3 regions of the Rhizobium sp. 2YAF20 genome follow, and region 2 is predicted to be linked to each of the others. Evidence: predicted binding sites of a transcription regulator. Region 2 holds the regulator's gene; each other region holds the start of a gene.

Region 1 (2,268 bases), on a different contig from region 2:
CATTCACCAACCCCGACAGCATCAGAGCTTCGCCGCCACGGAGATGATCGGCCCCTTCGGTGTCCAGCACGATGCCATCCGGCAGGTCGGTCGCGACAATCGGGGTGTATTGCCGCAGCACCCAGAGCGCCAACTTGTGGATCGCTGCCTCGTCGCCCGCTGGATCGGCGTCGACCATGTGCAATCCGGCGATCATCGCCTGCGCCTTGCTCGCCGCCATGCCGATCCGTACGCCTGCCTTCAGGGCGGCATGATCGGCGGCCACCACCGTGCGTTTCGATCCGCTGCGGGCAATGACGGCAATCGGCGTCTCAACCGGCAGCGAAGCGTCTGCCCGCCTGATCCGGTCGGTCGGCAGAAAGGGGAGACAAAGAGACACGACCCTCGGCATCACATGCACCTATTTCGAATTCTGCAGCTTCTCCTGCTCTTGCCCTGATCAGCTCCGCCAGCCACCGCGCCCGGCCGATACCGGGCACTGGTAGCGGCTCGGATGGCCGCACACTGATGCGCCATCGTGTGGTGGCGGCCGTCGGCATGCCAAAATCGGCAGCCTCCGTCGGACGTCGCCATCGCCTCAGCGCCATACCGAGTGTGCCCGACCCCTCGGCCGCAAGTTGCAGGCGGCGCGAGGTCGGCATCGATAGCCGGACGATCTCCGCGACGACCGCACCGAGGCCGCCGAAGCGCAAGCCCTCTTCGAAGCTCGCCAACACGTCTTCTTCCCTGCCTGCCTCGACATAGATGACGCGGTCCGGATGAAGCCCGGCTTGCGCCAGTGCCGGGGCGAACAGGTCGGGCCGCGTCAGACACCAGAGGACCTTGCCCTTGGTCCGGGCGACGATGCCTGCCACGAAGAGCGCGGCGGCAGCACCGTGGATGGCATCGGCACCGCCGCCTGCGACCTCGTGCAAAGCGCCGAGCGCCAGTCCGCCTCCGGGCAGCCTGCTGTCGATCTCTTCGATGCCGAATGGCAGCACTTCCCCTTTCCTCCGGGCGCTGCCTTCCAGATGCGCGATGCGATCACGCAGCTCAGACAGGATCGCGTTGGATGCGGTATGCGGCATGAATTCCTTCCCGACGGCGCGAGATTGATGGCTTGATGACAACGATTATGTTCTGTATTTGTTCGCATTGGCTGAATGAGTCAATCGGCATGTTTCGGGTGGACACGACACCGAGGGACAACGGCGATGTCCGAACCCGGAATCTTCGAAGGAGATCAGCGGGATGGCGCATTGATCCACTGCCAGCTTTTTTTGAAGACTGAGAAAGACAATGAGATGAGTGGGCTGCTGACACTTCGGGACTTCAGGGGTGCGATCATCACCGTTGAATGCAAAGCCTGCAATCGGCATGGCGAACTGGATCGCAAGGCGCTGGTCAAGCAACATGGAGCTGGGCTCAGTTTTGCCGATCTCAGGCGACGGGTGGCGCTCGGATGCGAAAAGATGAATGGCGAGGACGGCGTGGATCGTTGCCAGACGCGGTTTCCCTGTCTCACCGAAGCCGGTATCGTTATCGGAAACGTGGACGGCGGAGCGTAACAATGTGCAACCTCTACAACGTGACGACCAACCAGCAGGCCATCCGCTCATTCGTTTCGATCACCCACGACATCATCGGCAACATGGAGCCGTCCATCGACGTCTATCCGGATCGGTTCGCCCCTATCGTCCGCAACATCGGCAACGCTGAGCGGCAGTTGGCAAGCGTCCGTTGGGGCATGCCCAGCTCCAAGCAAGCGCTCTATCAGGCGACATCCAAACGCGCCGACAAGCTGCGGGCCAAGGGCAAGCCGGTGGATTTCGAGGAGTTGCTGAAGATGGAACCAGACGGCGGCACGACCAACATTCGCAATACGACCAGCAAGCACTGGACGCGCTGGCTCGGTGTCGAGAACCGCTGCGTCGTCCCCTTCACCCGATTTGCCGAACCAGCGTGACAATCCGGAGCTGCGTGGCAAGCCGCTCGCCGTCGGCGGATCGGCCGCCCGTGGTGTCGTTGCAGCAGCAAGTTACGAGGCACGAAAGTTTGGCGTCCATTCCGCCATGCCATCGGTCACCGCCAAACGCAAATGCCCGGACCTCATCTTCGTGAAGCCACGCTTCGATGTCTACAAGCAGGTGTCGCAGCAGATACGCGAAATCTTTGCCGAATATACGCCGATGATCGAGCCGCTGTCGCTCGATGAGGCCTATCTCGATGTCACCGAGAACCTGAAGGGCATGGAGATTGCCACCGAAATTGCCGAGGAAATCCGGGCGA
Region 2 (2,268 bases):
AGCAATTGAGAAAAATTCAATCGATTTTAGTTGAATTCCTCGATTAAAGGTTGCCGATTTCATCGGAAAACGAACTGTCGGATGCGAGGCGTTGAACCCAATCCCGGGCGCCCCCGGATTTCACCTTCAAACAATGGCAAAGGGGGCCCGCGGCGTTTGACGTGCAGCCACCGACAATGCTGCCGACAGACTATAATCTGCCCTTGAATAGACGTAAGCGGGGCTCAAGGCTGACCCTCGACACCGAGCAGCAAAAAGGCGCTGCGACAGGCGATGGAACAGCCTTGATTAAGCCCCCACCGGCAGTTTCGCTTGCCACCGCAAGGACTGGTGCGGCGATGCCGGATAATGGCCAGATGATCGTGACCATCGACGATGGCGCTTATCTCGGCCCCGCCTGCGGCACCGCCGACATCGTCGTTACGCCTATACGAATGCGCCTGGAGCGATTGTCGCTCCGTCGCAGTGATATTCACGGGCGCCGGCTTGACGAGAACCGGTGCGGTCGAGGTGGTCAGTCGGAAAACCCCTCCATCGAAACAGCTTTCCCAACTATACGAAGACCCTGGAACCTATCGCGCCTATGACTGGCGCTCGGGCAAATTTACCACCACTGCTACGTCATCACCGGTCAGTGATAACGGCGGATCAAACCCACAAGCTTCCCCTGAACCTTGACCCGGTCCGGTCCGAAAATTCGTGTTTCATAAGCCGGATTGGCAGCCTCAAGCGCAATCGATGCTCCCTTGCGGCGAAAGCGCTTCAAGGTTGCCTCTTCGTCATCGACAAGTGCAACGATGATATCGCCGGGGCTGGCGGTGGTCGTATTTCGAATAATCACCGTGTCGCCGTCGAAGATACCGGCATCGATCATCGAGTCGCCCTTGACCTCGAGCGCATAGTGCTCTCCAGCGCCAAGCATGTCGGCCGACACAAAGATATCGTGCGTGTTATTCTGGATCGCCGAGATTGGAACACCGGCGGCAATCCGGCCCATCATCGGTACCGAAACGGAATTGCCGCTGTCGTCATTGGCTGCCGGCTTTGCAGGGGCGGGAACAAGCTGAGGCTTGCCAAGGCTGCCCTCGATGACGCTTGGCGAAAAGCCACGTCGCGGCTGCAGACTGGCGCTGTAGGCCTCCGGTAGCTTGATCACTTCGAGCGCGCGTGCCCTGTTCGGCAGTCGGCGAATGAAGCCGCGCTCCTCAAGCGCGGTGATCAGCCGGTGAATTCCCGATTTCGATGCAAGGTCCAATGCATCTTTCATCTCGTCGAAGGAGGGCGGTACGCCGGATTCCTTCATGCGCTCATGGATAAAAAGAAGCAGTTCCTGCTGTTTGCGCGTCAACATATCGCCGAACCCCAAATGTGAAACAAATACAGAACAGACACTATATGTTCCATATGTGTTCCGCAAGGCTTTAAATTCTGGTGAAGGCCAGGCAAGGACATCCGAGATTTTCGATCCGAAACTATGCGGCCGGGTGTCGCGGACGGTTCCCGATTGTGATCGTCCGTTCGCGTTCCAGCATTTTCGGCTTGAAACCGACTAAGGAAAGGAGCAAACCGGGCGCCGCAGAGAGGAGAGCGCGATGGTCGCAATACATCCGGTTGATCACCTCGTGTTGCCGACTGTCAACATCGGTTTGGCGGGTGAGCGGCTGGGCAAACTCGGCTTCACCGTAGCGCCGGACGCACGCCATCCGTTCGGCACGGAGAATGCGTGCGTTTTCTTTACAGACGGGACCTATCTGGAGCCGCTGGCCGTTGCCAGTCGCGAGGAATGCGAAACGGCGGCGCACGAGGGCAATGTATTCACTGCCCGCGATCAGGCGTTCCGCTTCCGTGTCGGCGAGGATGGTTTCTCGGCCGTGGTATTTGCAACGAACGACGCCAAGGCCGACGATGCGCGCTTCCGTCAAAAAGCCATATCCGCCGGCAGGATGTTGCAATTTGCGCGCCCGGTTCGCATGCCGGACGGATCCGAATCGACGGCGGGTTTCAGTCTCGCCTTTGCCGCAGATTTGCGGGCGCCCGACTTTTTCGCCTTTTGCTGCGAGCGCACCAATCCCTTGCCTGCCGATCGCGGAGCGCTCGAGCGCCATGTGAACGGTGTTGTCGGTATCGCGGAAGTGGTGTTGTCGACCTCGCGGCCGTCAGCCTATCGCAATTTTTTGGGGCTCGCCGCCGGCGGAGCCGATATTGTCGACTTTTCCTTCGGCATCAACGTCAAGACCCCGAATGTTCGGATCGGCGTGATCAACTCGC
Region 3 (2,268 bases), on a different contig from region 2:
ACCGGCATCGAACGCCACTACGGCCAGGGTGAGACAACTCTTTCCATCCTGAAAGGTGCGGATTTTTCGCTGCATCGTGGCGAGATCGTAGCCCTTGTCGCGCCGTCGGGCACCGGCAAGTCCACCCTTCTTCACGTGGCCGGCCTGCTGGAGCACCCGGATGCCGGGGATGTCACGATCAACGGCAATCCGTGCAACGGGCTGTCCGACGAGCGGCGCACGGCCATCCGACGCAACGAGATCGGTTTCGTCTATCAGTTTCATCACCTCCTCCCGGAGTTTTCTGCGGTAGAAAATATCATGATGCCGCAGCTCATTGCTGGGCTCTCGCGGAAAGAGGCGCATGAGCGCGCCGGACAATTGCTGGATTACATGCGTATCGGCCATCGCGCCTCACACCGCCCGGCCGAACTATCCGGCGGCGAGCAGCAACGCGTCGCCATTGCCCGCGCCGTGGCCAATGCGCCGCTGGTGCTCTTTGCCGATGAGCCCACCGGCAACCTCGATCCGGCAACGGCGCACTACGTCTTTGATGCCCTCGAAGCGCTCGTCCGCCAATCCGGGCTCGCCGCGCTGATCGCCACCCACAACCACGAACTTGCAGCCCGTATGGACCGCCGCGTCACAATCAGCGACGGCAAGGTCGTCGAGTTCTGACCAATTTCGGCTTACGGTTTGATCAAGCCGCCGTGATAGTGCAACTCGTAAGCTTCGCGGCCAGCGACCACAATGATCTCGCGCCCTCTAAAATGGCTGCAGTCGCCAACGTTGCGATCGTGGTAGCGGGCGAGCGCATGGTCGAAATCCATACCCCCAAGAAACCGGTTTTCCTCGATATACATGTACTGTAGGGCAGCTTTGATGACGGTCCCGGCCTTCGTTGCATCGATCAACGCAGGCACTAAAATCCTCCCGAAATAGTTCATGGCCCATACCGGTTCATCGTTGACCCAAACCACCTCCTGGCCGGCAAAATCGCCACCACCGAAATAGCTGTCGAGATAGCGCCATCCCTCGCTCGTATAACCGACGTCGTGTGAACCCAGGCGGCATGACGCTGATGGCTTGGCACCGGCGACGTAGCTGTTCGACTTCGCAGTGACGATGAACCGGTTCAGTTCGCTCAGCTCCCACATCTTCCTCTCCATGCCGCTCTATAACGTAGAGTTGCATATCCCATTGCCACTGTAAAGAACATAGGGGGAACATAGCAAAGTTCTATCTGTTTTGTTCCCTCTGTAGCAATCGCAACAAATTCTTCGAAATAGCAATTGACTGGTGAACATAAATAGAACATATAGGAAACATAACAAGCAAGGAGAGGCCCAATGACCGACTTTATCAGAGACGTCGCCGCGTTTACCTCCATCGTCATGTTTGTCGCAAGCTTTTCGATCATCGTGATGGCGATGTGACTTTCAACCATCGTGGCGTGTCGATGCGCCTGTGATTTCTGGGATAACGACTGGACTCTATCTTCCGCAATGCCGACAATAGCCGCGATTCATTCTGGCGGGCGAAAAGGCATATTATGGCGGAAGCAAATGACAGCGCAGTCGGTCCTCTCGGGCCGTTGCCGGACTTTGTTCATCTACGTGTCCATTCCGCCTATTCGCTGCTTGAAGGCGCGTTGCCACTCAAGAAAATCCTCGCCAAAGCGGTTGCCGACAGTCAACCGGCCATCGCGATTACCGACACGAACAATCTTTTCATCGCGCTGGAGTTTTCCCAGAAGGCGATGGAGGAGGGTTTACAGCCGATCATCGGTTGTCAGGTGTCCATCGATATGGGGGACGGGGCCGAGGGCGATAGGCGCAATGGTCAGCACGCGCTCGCCAAGCTTCCGGCGATCGTGCTTCTTGCCGCGTCTGCCGAGGGCTACGAGCGTCTCGTCGATCTTGTCAGCCGCGCCTATCTCGGCGGCGACAGCAGTCAGGCTGTGCATATCAACAGGTCCTGGTTGGACGAGATTGGCACCGAGGGATTGATTGCGCTGACAGGTTCGGTCGGCGGCCCGATCGACCTGGCTCTCAAGGAAGGCCATGGCGCCCAGGCCGAGGCGCGGCTGCTAGAGCTGAAGCGACTGTTCGGTAACCGGCTTTATGTCGAGCTTCAGCGGCACGGCACTTTCGATCGCCGCCATGAGCAGAAGATGGTAGCGCTCGCTTATGAACACGATCTGCCGCTTGTCGCGACCAACGAGGCGTTCTTTCCGACACGCGACGATTATGATGCCCACGATGCGCTGATGGCCGTTGCCCATAACGC

The links. The regulator LexA, encoded in region 2, represses DNA repair genes until DNA is damaged. The targets are predictions, from matches to a motif close to TGTTCNNNNTGTGTTCNG.
Region 1: a site for LexA is predicted at 1,116-1,133, ahead of AB4Z52_RS32410 (ImuA family protein). Genes of this name have one in related genera too.
Region 3: a site for LexA is predicted at 1,279-1,296, ahead of AB4Z52_RS07830 (DUF5680 domain-containing protein). Genes of this name have one in related genera too.

Annotation. Positions count from the first base shown of each region.
Region 1 is NZ_JBFRFF010000053.1:11,708-13,975, reverse strand. It holds gene AB4Z52_RS32415 (Y-family DNA polymerase) at 1-391, opposite strand, end outside; gene AB4Z52_RS32410 (ImuA family protein) at 312-1,067, opposite strand; gene AB4Z52_RS32405 (hypothetical protein) at 1,194-1,547, shown strand; partial or broken gene AB4Z52_RS32400 (SOS response-associated peptidase) at 1,550-1,939, shown strand; gene dinB (DNA polymerase IV) at 1,893-2,268, shown strand, end outside.
Region 2 is NZ_JBFRFF010000006.1:139,722-141,989, forward strand. It holds gene lexA (transcriptional repressor LexA) at 632-1,351, opposite strand; gene AB4Z52_RS11255 (VOC family protein) at 1,593-2,268, shown strand, end outside.
Region 3 is NZ_JBFRFF010000004.1:53,975-56,242, reverse strand. It holds gene AB4Z52_RS07835 (ABC transporter ATP-binding protein) at 1-657, shown strand, start outside; gene AB4Z52_RS07830 (DUF5680 domain-containing protein) at 669-1,136, opposite strand; gene dnaE (DNA polymerase III subunit alpha) at 1,532-2,268, shown strand, end outside.